2 regions of the Limosilactobacillus walteri genome follow, and region 1 is predicted to be linked to the other one. Evidence: predicted binding sites of a transcription regulator. Region 1 holds the regulator's gene; the other holds the start of a gene.
What was found. Region 1 encodes LexA, which represses DNA repair genes until DNA is damaged. Its sites were predicted from a motif close to CNAACANNTGTTNG; they were not measured.
Positions count from the first base shown of each region.

Region 2: the regulator LexA is predicted to act here: its motif matches at 3,592-3,605, upstream of parE (DNA topoisomerase IV subunit B).

Region 1 covers NZ_QORN01000043.1:1,296-7,577, reverse strand. The annotation lists gene rpsB (30S ribosomal protein S2) at 1-201, opposite strand, end outside; gene DTK66_RS09445 (D-2-hydroxyacid dehydrogenase) at 370-1,362, opposite strand; gene DTK66_RS09440 (GIY-YIG nuclease family protein) at 1,368-1,658, opposite strand; gene DTK66_RS09435 (tRNA1(Val) (adenine(37)-N6)-methyltransferase) at 1,648-2,403, opposite strand; gene DTK66_RS09430 (lysophospholipid acyltransferase family protein) at 2,499-3,137, shown strand; gene DTK66_RS09425 (YneF family protein) at 3,185-3,412, opposite strand; gene DTK66_RS09420 (DUF896 domain-containing protein) at 3,486-3,737, opposite strand; gene lexA (transcriptional repressor LexA) at 3,866-4,492, shown strand; gene DTK66_RS09410 (hydroxymethylglutaryl-CoA synthase) at 4,545-5,702, opposite strand; gene DTK66_RS09405 (ribonuclease H family protein) at 5,737-6,282, opposite strand, start outside.
Region 2 covers NZ_QORN01000019.1:104,057-110,338, reverse strand. The annotation lists gene parC (DNA topoisomerase IV subunit A) at 1-1,534, opposite strand, end outside; gene parE (DNA topoisomerase IV subunit B) at 1,555-3,576, opposite strand; gene plsY (glycerol-3-phosphate 1-O-acyltransferase PlsY) at 3,799-4,425, shown strand; gene DTK66_RS05775 (aldose 1-epimerase family protein) at 4,468-5,346, opposite strand; gene topA (type I DNA topoisomerase) at 5,482-6,282, opposite strand, start outside.

The DNA of each region.
Region 1 (6,282 bases):
AGCAACTCCGCCGTTAGCAGCAACATCTTTCATGTAATTGTAGGCAGTATCGATTAACTTAACAGTCTTTTGTAAGTCAATGATATAAATACCATTACGTTCAGTAAAGATGTATTCTTCCATCTTTGGGTTCCAACGACGAGTTTGGTGACCAAAGTGGACACCGGCTTCAAGCAATTGCTTCATAGATACAACAGACATAATATACCTCCAAATTGTTTTTCCTCCCCAGTTTTCTTCTGGCAGCGGGACTATCTAAGCACCCACACCACCATCATCCTGGGTGTGAAATTGGCGTGTAACACCGAAATATAGTATACAAAAAAGCTTGCCTACTGACAAGCTTTTTTCTCAACTTCTTTTATAATATTAAAACTTAACTAATTTATCAGATGTTCCCGTTGTAATTAAGTCTAGATTAGCGGATAAACTCATTTTAACCATATTTTTTATAGCTTGATCTGTATAAAAGGCAATGTGAGGAGTAATTAAAACATTCGGGCGCTTGACAAGACTCTTAAATTCTGGATAATCAATCTCATTTTCATTAATTTGCTGGTTAAAGATTTTAGTTTCACCAGTTAATACGTCTAAAGCAGCACCTCCGACTTTACCGGTATCTAACGCGTCAATCAACGCATCTTCATCTACCAATGGTCCACGGGCAGTATTAATGAGCAGGACTCCATCTTTCATCATTGAAAATGTTTTTCGATTAATCATTTTATCGGTTGCAGGAACATGTGGGAGGTATAAAGAAATAATCGTTGATTGTTTATATAATTCCTTCAATTCAACATATTCAACTATCCCATCTAATTCTGGGTTTTTATGACGGCTGTACGCAATTACTTTTGCCCCAAAGCCTGCAAATATTTTAGCGGCAGTCGATCCAATATTACCAGTTCCAACGATCCCAACAATTTGCTTGTTCATTTCCTTAGCAATATGCGGTGCCCAATTGTAATCTCCTTTACCTAGTTTTAAGTAAAATTCTTTCGTCCGTCGTAATAGGTTAAGCGCCTGTGTTACTGAAAATTCAGCGATTGCTGCTGGCGAATAGACGGGAACGTTAGTAATTTGAAAACCTAATTCGGTTGCAAGTTTGTGGTTGATATTATCTACCCCTACGTTTCGCAGGGACATTTTAGTAATTCCATTAGCAGCTAACTGCCGCAAGGCATCATCAGGATAAGGCTTTTGCTGAAAAACGACTACCCCATTACTTCCCTTTGATAGCTCTGCGCTTTTTTCGTTTAATAATTCAGTAGTTGTCGCCACCGTAACTTCTGGATGCTCATTTTGCCATTCCTTAATATAAGGAACCTCATCACTATAAACACCGTATACGTAAATCTTCATAAATTTTAATTCCTCCGTAACTTTAAAATGCTAACACCATGTGCGCGCAAGAATTCTTCTTTCTGTTTTCGAGTTTGATGTTTGAAATAATATTCAGCATGTAATGCATCATGTTTTGACGCAAATTTTTCTGAATAAATAAGTTTTAAGGGATGACGTTTCTTCACCCGCGTATACTTTGCGCCACGATAACTCTGGTGTGTATGAAAGCGACGTTCAACATTATCAGTAAAACCACAATAAAGGCTATCATCAGCACAATATAATATATAAATATAATAATCTTTACTTGCCATATAAAAGCTCCTGAACAGCTGGTAAATATTTACCATCTTCTCCATGAACAATTAGTGGCGGAACGACCTTTATTCCTCCTGGCTTGCCATCTTTAATTACCTCAAGTAATAAAATGTTTGCATCGCGATCTGGTTTAGGGTAAATAAACCGCAATCGCTTGGGAGCCAGTCTATATTTTTGACATATAGTAAGAATCTCTGCCAAGCGATCAGGACGATGAACAAGGTATCCATGTCCATTCATTTTTAGCAGGCCACTCATTTGCTTAACAACTGTTGCTAAATCAGTTGCTATTTCATGACGAGCAATTGCCAAGGCCTTATTGGGATTCTTTTGACTTTGTGGTGTAACGGGAAAGTAAGGCGGGTTGCATAAAACGATATCAACCGAATCTTTGGGGATATAGTCATTTATGTTAGCAATATCAGTATTAATAACTGTATAACGATCTTGAAAACCATTTAGTAAAATCGTCCGCTCGGCCATATCAGCAATCTGTGGCTGTAATTCTACTTCCTTAAAATTTCCACCAAGTTTATTGTGCAAAAAAATGCCAATTGCACCATTTCCGGCACAAAGATCAACTACTTTTAATTTATGACGATGATTAGGCCGGACAAAATCGGCCAATAACACTGCATCCAACGAAAAAGCAAAACACTGTGGATTTTGAATTATCTGAACATCTTGGCTATATAACTGGTCAATCCGTTCGCCCTTTTTTAAAATCTTTTTACTTTCCATATTATCTCCATTAATTTTTTATACTTGCAAGTTTGTTTTTTTTTCGTCATACTGATGAACGAAAATATTATTATCTTATAGATTGGAAGATTAAAATGCTCTATACGTTTCTTGTAAAGATCGTTAACCCATTTTTAACGTTAATTAACGGTCGTCCCCAAATATATAATCAAGAAAATATTCCTGAGGGGAATTATATTATTGTTGCTCCTCACCGCACATGGATGGACCCTGTTTTATTAGCACTTGCCGTCTGGCCTAAGAAATTTAGTTTTATGGCTAAAAAAGAATTATTCAAAAATCCGCTTGCCAGCAAATTTCTAAGGGCCCTTAATGCTTATCCTGTAGACCGAAAAAATCCAGGTCCTTCCGCGATTAAAAAGCCTGTCACAATCTTGCGAAAAACTGACTTGTCAACGATTATTTTTCCTAGCGGCTCTCGTTATTCTTCAAAACTAAAAGGAGGCGCTACTGTTATTGCTAAGATGGCTAACGTTCCTTTAGTCCCCGCTGTTTATCAAGGGCCATTAAAATTCGGGCAGCTTTTCTCACGTAAACCACGTCATATCGCATTTGGCAAGCCAATTTATATTGACCGTAAGCAGCGCCTTACTCCTGAAGTACAGGCAGATTTAGAAAAACAAATGCAAGCAGCGTTTGACGACTTGGATAAGCAAATTAATCCGCAATATAAGTACATTATGCCTCCCAAGCCTAAAAATGATGACTTTTAATTAAGCGGTAATATAAAAGGATGTGATAAAAATCACATCCTTTTATATTACTTACGATTTGACTTTTTAGCTTGCGCCTTCATCGCTTGCATCATTTGATGTAGTTTACGACTTGATGGTTTTTGTCCCATTTGAAGCATCATCGTCCGCAGCATCTCTTCCGAAATCGGTGGATTATTGCGGAGGTAGTTTTCCATGTATTTCCGTGCACCAAAGAAGCCGATTACTAAGCCGACTAATAGTGCAAGAATCATTAGCATGATCGTCATACCCACAATTACTTCCTCCTTTGCTCGTTACTTATCCATCTTACACGAAAGAGCATTCTTTGAAAAGACCAAATCTTTTTTAATCGTCACGAAGACCTTTTTTACGCTGAACTTCACGAACCTTTTCTGGTGTAACTTCATTACCATCTTTATCAAAAATCCGCATCATTTCGATATTACTCCGCATTGCTTCACGAAAATTCTTTAAATATTTCTTTCGTAAGCGTTCCCGTTCCTTGGTTTCTTCTTCAGTCAAACCTTCTTCTTTATTTTTATGAGCCAGCTCATTAATCCGCTTCAAAAGTTCATCTTGTTCTTTTGATTCAGCCATTAATATCATCTCCTTGATAAAATTGATTTTACTTAGTTTATAAAACTAATGCAAATCACGAACGTACGTTTGAAATATACCTTCATCTATGATAAGCTTAACACAATTAATAATAATGAGGTGTCAATATGCCAAAGCCAGCAAAAAATAAACAAATGGCCGTACTTAATTATATTCATAAGCAAGTTGAAGATCATGGTTATCCGCCAACAGTTCGTGAGATTTGTAGCGCTGTTGGATTATCTTCTACCTCGACCGTTCATGGTCATATTACCCGCTTAATCGAACAAGGATTTTTACAAAAAGACCCTTCAAAACCACGTGCCCTTGAGATTACTCCCAAAGGACTGGACATTTTAGGCGTAAAACCTATGCAAAAAGAAATTCCAATGCTCGGTGTTGTAACAGCTGGTCAGCCGATCCTAGCTGTAGAAAATGCTACAGAATTTTTCCCGATACCTCCTTCGATCCAAGATAATAATGACCTTTTCATGCTTACTATTCGTGGAACAAGTATGGTAAAAGCTGGTATTTTTAATGGTGATCAAGTTATTGTTCGTAAACAATCCACTGCTAAAAACGGTGATATTGTTATCGCAATGAACGATGATAATGAAGCAACTTGTAAAAGGTTTTTTAAGGAAAAAACACGATTCCGTTTACAACCAGAAAACGATACCATGGAACCAATTTTCTTAGATAATGTAAAAATTCTGGGAAAAGTTGTCGGTCTATTTCGTGATCATATCTTCTAAATTAAAACGAAGCTGATTAACGCGTTTAACGCAATTAATTAGCCTCGTTTTTTTATTTTACCTCATAAATTCGTTGATGTTTTTTTTGTCCCTTTAGGATAAACGGTGATAAATCATCCGTATCGTCAAATTCAATATCTTCACTATTCATTCCTAGTTGACTACTAAACAACCTTTCGTATTCAGTTACCGAAACCTTTTGACGTTGTGCTAAGTCTGTTTCGATATCGTTCAGATATTTTTGATAACCTTCTTCTAAAATTCCAGTGTAGAATTCTCCTTCTGCCCCAGATCCATAGCTAAATAACCCAATTCTATCACCAGCAGCAAGAGACCCGTTTTGTAAGAGGGACATTAATGATAAGTATAATGAACCAGTATAAAGGTTTCCGACCCTTCTTGAATAGACTTGGCTTGCCGTTAACTGTTGGCGTAAACGTCTTGCCACCCTATCTTTACGATCTCCTAAAATTGATTCCAAGCCCTTTTTACCCATTTTTGTAAATGGCAAATGAAAAGTAAGCGCAGCAAAATCAGCTAAGCTATGTCCAGTAAGTTGCTGGTAACGAGTGAAGGTTTGCTTAAAAAAGTCAATATATACATTGGTAGAGTATTTACCATCGACTAACGCTTCGGTTGCGTATAGAGGCCGCCAAAAGTCCATGATATCTTTACTGTAAGCAACTGTCGTATCTTCAAGAGTTAAAATATGTGGATTTGCTGAAATAAGCATGGCAACCGCGCCGGCTCCCTGTGTAACTTCTCCTGGAGTATTCAAACCATAACGGGCTATATCAGTGGCGATCACTAATACTGTTTCTTGTGGATTAATTGCTACTAATCCTTTTGCAAACTGTATTCCTGCGGTAGCAGAATAACATGCTTCTTTCAGTTCAATTGTCCGTGTAAAATCATTTAATCCGAGTAAGTGTTTGATATAAATTGCACTTGCTTTTGAATTATCAATGCCTGATTCAGTCGCCACAATTAGGGTTGAAATATTCTTAATTAATGACGGTGTTAAAAGTTTTTTTGCTGCTGCCGCACCTAACGTAACAATATCTTGCGTTGGTGGCACGACCGCTTGCTGATCCTGTCCAATTCCAATTGTAAATTTGTTAGGATCAACATTACGTGACTCGGCTAATTCTACAAGATCCAAGTAGTTATTTGTTGTTGCAAAAGCCATCTTATCAATACCAATTCTCATTTTCACTCACCCTTATTTACAAATATTTAGTACATTACATCTGATCCATTGTATGATTTAGTAATTCATCAACACGGTTATTTCCGACATTAACGGAGTGCCCCTTTGTCCATTCAAAATGCAGGTTCGAGAATTTAGGCAATATTTTCACAAGTGCCTGCCATAATTCTTGATTTGCCACTGTTGTTCCTCCTGCAGTTTTCCAACCACGGCGTTGCCATCCACTTAACCAGCCTTTCATAAGAGGATCTAACACATAATGAGAATCTAACGTCGCAATAATGGGCATTTCTTGTAACCCAAGCTCAATTAGCTTATTGAGTGCCTGAAGTAAAGCCGTTACTTCCATTTTATTATTAGTTGCACCATACTCTCCTGCAGTATCGGTGTATACCTGTTCCCCATTCTGAATTAAGTAAGCCCAAGCTGCTTTGTCATTACTTTTTACATGCTGACCAAGTTTATTCCCGTGATTACGCGAGCCACCATCTGTATAGAGCCAAATAGCATTAGAAGGGAAACTATTGCTAGCCTTTCCTTTTGATAACAATTGCGGCGTTTGATTATTAAGCCAATCATT
Region 2 (6,282 bases), on a different contig from region 1:
CTGCATGTGACACTAGGACAACTACATCTTCATTAGCAACGGTAACTTTAGTGTCAATCTTAAGTTTCTCAACATGATTTTCAATCTTTGTCCGTCGAGGATTACCAAATTGCTTTTTTATCGTCCTAATCTCTTTAGTAAGGACCTTTGCTAGCTCATCATCATTAGTCAGAATCAACTGATATTCCTTAATCTTGGCGTTAAGCTGTTTTTGTTCATCTTTTAATTCAGTTACATCAGTATTAGTTAGCCGGTACAATTGCAAAGTAACAATTGCTTCTGCTTGTTCAGACGTAAAATCGTATTCGTTTACTAAATTTAATTTAGCATCTTTACGATTTTTACTGGCCCGAATGGTTCTAATAACCTGATCAAGAATTGATAATGCCTTAATCAATCCTTCAACAATATGAAGACGACGTTGAGCCTTATTAAGGTTAAACTGAGTCCGCCGACGGATAATTTGCTTTTGAAATGCTAAATATGAAGTTAGGATACGTTTTAAGCCGACCCGCATCGGACGCTGATCATCAATCGCTACCATATTGAAGTTATAGTTAATTTGCAAATCAGTATTTTTTAGCAAGTAATTAAGAATACCATTTGCATTAGCGCCCCGCTTCAACTCAATAGCAATCCGCAGACCGCTTCGATCAGTCTCATCCCGCGCTTCTGCAATTCCTTCGACCTTTTTAGCTAACCGTAAATCATTAATCCGCTTAACTAATTGTGCCTTATTTACTTCATAGGGAATCTCAGTCACATTGATTTGTTGACGTCCGCCCCGCAAAGTTTCAATTTCCGTTTTAGCGCGAACAACCACGCGGCCCCGGCCCGTTTGATAAGCTTTTCGTATTCCATCAATTCCTTGGATAATTCCTCCTGTTGGAAAATCAGGTCCTGGAATAAATTCCATTAATTTATCAAGAGAAGCCGTTGGATGTTTGATTAAATAGATTAAGGCATCTAGTACCTCGCTGAGATTATGCGTTGGAATTTCAGTAGCATAACCAGCTGATATCCCGGTGGCACCATTTACCAACAAATTAGGAATACGGGCGGGTAAAACGGTCGGTTCTTTTTCCGTATCATCAAAATTTAAGGTCATTTCGACCGTATCTTTATCAATATCTTGAAGCATCAAGCCCGCTATCTTGCTCAAACGTGCCTCAGTATAACGCATAGCAGCAGGCGGGTCCCCGTCCATTGAACCATTATTACCATGCATTTCAACTAATGGTTCACGGAGTTTCCAGTCCTGACTCATCCGCACTAATGCCTCATAAATTGAACTATCTCCGTGCGGGTGAAAATTACCCATGACATTACCAACAGACTTAGCAGACTTACGAAATCCTTTATCGTATGTGTTGCCGTCTTTATTCATGGCAAATAAAATTCGCCGTTGAACCGGTTTTAAACCATCACGAATATCTGGCAATGCTCGCTCTTGAATGATTGATTTTGAATAACGTCCGAAACGATCACCCATAATCTGTTCCAGCGTCATGCTTTCAATTTTACCGTTTCTCACAAAGCTTTATTCCCTTCTCTTTAATTCCATGTGTTGATTGTCGGTTCCTTTGAAGGAGGCAATTGACCTTTATTCTCAACAAGTTTATCGGACTCTTGATCGTCACTTAATGTAAACTGAACATTTTCTTCAATCCATTCACGCCGTGGTTCGACTTTATTCCCCATCAACGTTGTAACCCGTCGTTCCGCTAATTCTGCATCCTCAATCCGTACTTGAATCAAGGTTCGTGTTTCAGGATTCATAGTTGTTTCCCATAATTGATCGGCGTTCATTTCGCCAAGACCCTTGAATCGTTGCAGTTGAGCGCCTTTACCCATTTCTTTGGACATTTTAGCTAATTCATCATTTGTCCACGCATATGTAATCTGTGTCTTTGCCCCCCGTCCGCGCTGAATGCGGTAAAGCGGAGGCAATGCGATATAGATCTTCCCTGCTTCAATCATCGGACGCATATACTTGTAAAAGAAAGTCAGAAGTAAAATCTGAATATGAGCACCATCATCATCGGCATCAGTCATGATAATAATCTTGTCATAATTTGCATCGTCAACATTAAACTCTGACCCGGCACCAGCACCAACGGTATAGATAATTGTATTTAATTCTTCATTTTTAAGAACATCATCAAGTTTAGCCTTCTCCGTGTTAAGAACTTTTCCTCGTAATGGTAAGATTGCCTGAAACTTTCGATCACGGCCTTGTTTTGCAGATCCTCCCGCCGAATCACCCTCGACTAAGAAAAGTTCATTTTTCTTTGCGTTCTTAGATTGAGCCGGTGTTAGCTTTCCGGAAAGGTTACGTTCCTTTTTGCTCTTGCGTTTTCCACCACGGGCTTGATTACGTGCTTTTCGGGCAGCTTCCCGTGCTTCCCGTGCTTTTAATGCTTTCCGAATCAGCATTTGTGCAAAGTCGCCATTTTCCATTAACGCATAGCCAAGTTGTTCACTTACAATGGCATCCACAATTTTACGTGCTTCTGGTGTTCCAAGCTTATCCTTTGTTTGCCCTTCAAATTGAAGTAATCGTTCTGGAATTCGTACCGAAATTACTGCAGTAAGACCTTCGCGAACATCGCTACCTTCCAAATTTTTATCAGTAGCCTTTAGTAAGCCAACTTTTTTAGCATATTCGTTAAACGTCTTTGTCCAGGCACTGCGAAATCCCGCTTCATGAGTTCCGCCATCGGGAGTCCGAACATTATTAACAAAAGATAAGAGGCTCTCTGAATATCCATCGTTATATTGTGCCGCTACTTCTACTTCTACACCATCCTGTTTACCATCAAAATAAAGGGTCTTGCCCAAAATATCTTTACCTTCATTGAGATAGGAGACGAACTCTTGGATTCCATCATTAAACTGAAATACTTCTTGTTTTTCTTGCCCTGCACGTTTATCAGTAAGGGTAATCTTTATCCCTTTAAGCAAGAATGCCGATTCACGTAGTCGGTTAGCCAAAGTGTTGTAATCATAAACAGTTGTTGAAAAAATTTTCGGATCTGGTTTAAAAGAAACTGTAGTACCATTGCCAGCTTTGGTTTTACCAAGCTTCTTTAAGCTACCTACTGGTTGACCACCATTCTTAAAAATTTCTTGATAGCGTACATGATCACGAACGATTGTTAAGGTTAAGTGAGTCGATAAAGCATTAACTACAGAAGCTCCTACCCCGTGAAGCCCCCCTGATGTCTTATAACCGTCAGATTGTCCAAATTTTCCACCTGCATGTAATACGGTCATAATAACCTCAGGTGTTGGTTTACCTGACGCATGCATACCTACTGGCATCCCCCGACCATGGTCTTGAACCGTTATTGAATTGTCTGCTTCAATTGTGACATTAATCTCATCACCATACCCTGATAATGCTTCATCAACGGCATTATCCACAATTTCGTATACTAAGTGATGTAATCCTCGTGAATCTGTTGATCCAATATACATTCCCGGACGTTTTCGTACTGCCTCAAGACCCTTTAATACTTGAATCGATGAGGCATCATATGTTACTTCTTTTTTGGCCACAAAATGACCTCCCATTGCCAATTTAATATCTAAACGTATGTTCGAAAAATTATTGTACCATTTACGTTTATTGATTGTAAAGATAAAAACTAAACAAATTCAATCCATATTGAATGATACTCAAAAGTTCGCGCTTTAGCAAATTCATTTTATAAATCTTAGGTTACCAGTGGTGAAAAGTCTTTATTCATGCTATGCTTAAAAGCTGTGGAAGCTATTATTAAGGAGCTATTTATAATGATTTTTAAAATTCTCGGGATGATTATCATCGCCTATTTACTCGGCTCAATTCCCACTGGTCTATGGATTGGAAAATATATTTACCATAAGGATATTCGTAAACTTGGTAGCGGCAATATCGGGACTACCAACACCTTTCGAACTCTTGGCTTCAAAGCTGGTGTTGTCGTCCTTATTATTGACGTGCTAAAGGGGACCCTTGCTGCCAGTCAACCATACTTTTTAGGTGTTTCTGGAACAGTCAATCCGTTATTGATTGGTTTGTTTGCCAGTTTGGGACACACAGCCTCAATTTTCGATAACTTTCAAGGTGGTAAAGCCGTTGCAACCAGCGCTGGTATTTTGCTGGCTTACAACCCGCTTCTTTTCTTAATTGCCTGCTTAATCTTCATTGCCGTTCTTTGCCTAACCAGCATGGTTAGTATGGCAAGTATGGTCGGCATATCTGCAATTTTTATCATCGCCCTTTTTACCCGCGATTGGATATTAGCAATTGTCGCCGGAATATTAACAGCAATTGTCGTCTATCGGCACATATCAAATATTCATCGAATTTTGTCAGGAAAAGAGTCAATGGTTAAGTTTGGCTTAGGTTATTATCTACGGCAAAAAAAGCAAAAATAAAAATGAGAGGACAGCATTTTTTGTTGCCTCTCATTTTTATTTTTAAAATGGTTCAATACTAAACTTATAATTATCTTCTTCTGCTGGTGCTAAGCGGTGCATTCCTTGTTTATGCAATAAAGTACCATCAGCATTTATATTATCAGCAATTCCCCACCAAGGTTCAACACACACAAATGGTGCCGTCGCTGGATATTGGGACCAAATGCCAACATATTCAGTATCAAAAGTATCAACAGTTACTCCATGATTAACCACCGTGTCCGTCAATTTTGCTGTAAAGTGACCGCCATCTGTCTTAAAAATGATGGCATCGTGATTAAAATCATCATGATCAAGCATTCGTGCTTCTTTCATGTCAATTAGTTGCGGATGCTCTAAGTCATTATAAGGTCCCTCCAAAAGTACCCGTGAATACTCTTCCGCTGGCCAAACGCTTAACTTTGTACGGTTAAAAACTCCCGCCTTCGTTAATGGCATATTGAATCCCGGATGGGCCCCAATTGCATAAATTAAAGTTTTATCCGCACTTGGATTTATTACCCGATAGCTAACCGCCAACTTATTATTCTGTAATTCATACTTTACTTGAAGGTTAAAGGAAAACGGAAATACCTGCAAGGTTTTATCATCATCATGTTGTTCCATTATTACCATTGTCGGCGTTTGTTCGATAACATTGAATTGCCGATCTCGAGCAAAGCCGTGTTGAGTCTGATGATAAGTTTTTCCGGCATAGCTATATTGATCATTCTTTAGACGCCCAACAAAAGGAAAAAGGATGGGCGCTTGCCGTTTCCATGAAGCGGGGTCACCCTGCCATAAGTATTCAATCTGATTGTCCAGACGCTTAATACTATGTAACTGGGCACCTAATTCGTTAATTTGAATAGTTAATTGTTGGTTCTGTAAAGTAATCATATGTTATCGATCCCTTCAAATGATAAGCGTTTAACATTAAGTATACAAAAAAGCTTCCAAACGCACAATAGCAGATTTTGGAAGCTCTTTCAATAGCTTTTACTAGTAAAATTAAGTAAAATTGCCAAAAGATTTTTACTTTTGAATTTCTTCTTCGTAGTCACCGTTAGGGCAAATAACTTGCTTACCTCCCTTGACCTTTTTTTCAACAAGAAAATGACCATCTTTCGGACAATTTCGGCCAATCGGTTTATCCCATGAAACAAAGTCACAATCAGGATAACGGGAACAACCATAGAAAGTTCGATTTTTCTTTGACTTCCGCTCAACAACAGTTCCTACTTTACATTTAGGACAAGCAATTCCAATATCCTTTACAATTGCCTTAGTATTACGACAGTTAGGGAACCGTGAACAAGCGTAAAACTTACCATAGCGTCCCATTTTAATTACCATGGGGGCGCCACAAATTTCACAGTCAGTACCAGCCAATTCATCTTTCATCTCAATTTTGTCAACTTCTTCTTCAGCTGCATCGACCTCTTTAGAAAATGGTTGGTAGAACTTATCGACTACTTTAATCCAATTTTGCTTTCCTTCTTCAATCTCATCAAGTTTACCTTCAATGTCTGCGGTAAATTGAACATTTACAATATCTGGGAACTGCTTTTCAATAATTGTATTTACAATTTCACCAAGTTCGGTAGGTTCAAAATGTCGCGATACTAACCGGACATAATAACGCCGCTGAATCGTATCCAGAGTTGGAGCATAAGTTGACGGTCGTCCAACACCATTTTCTTCCAAGGTTTTAATCAGTGCCGCTTCTGTATACCGAGCAGGTGGTTGTGTGAAGTGCTGTGCCGGATCATCCTTAATCATCTGTGCATGATCGCCTTCTGTCAATTCTGGCAATACGTTATCTTTTTCGTTACC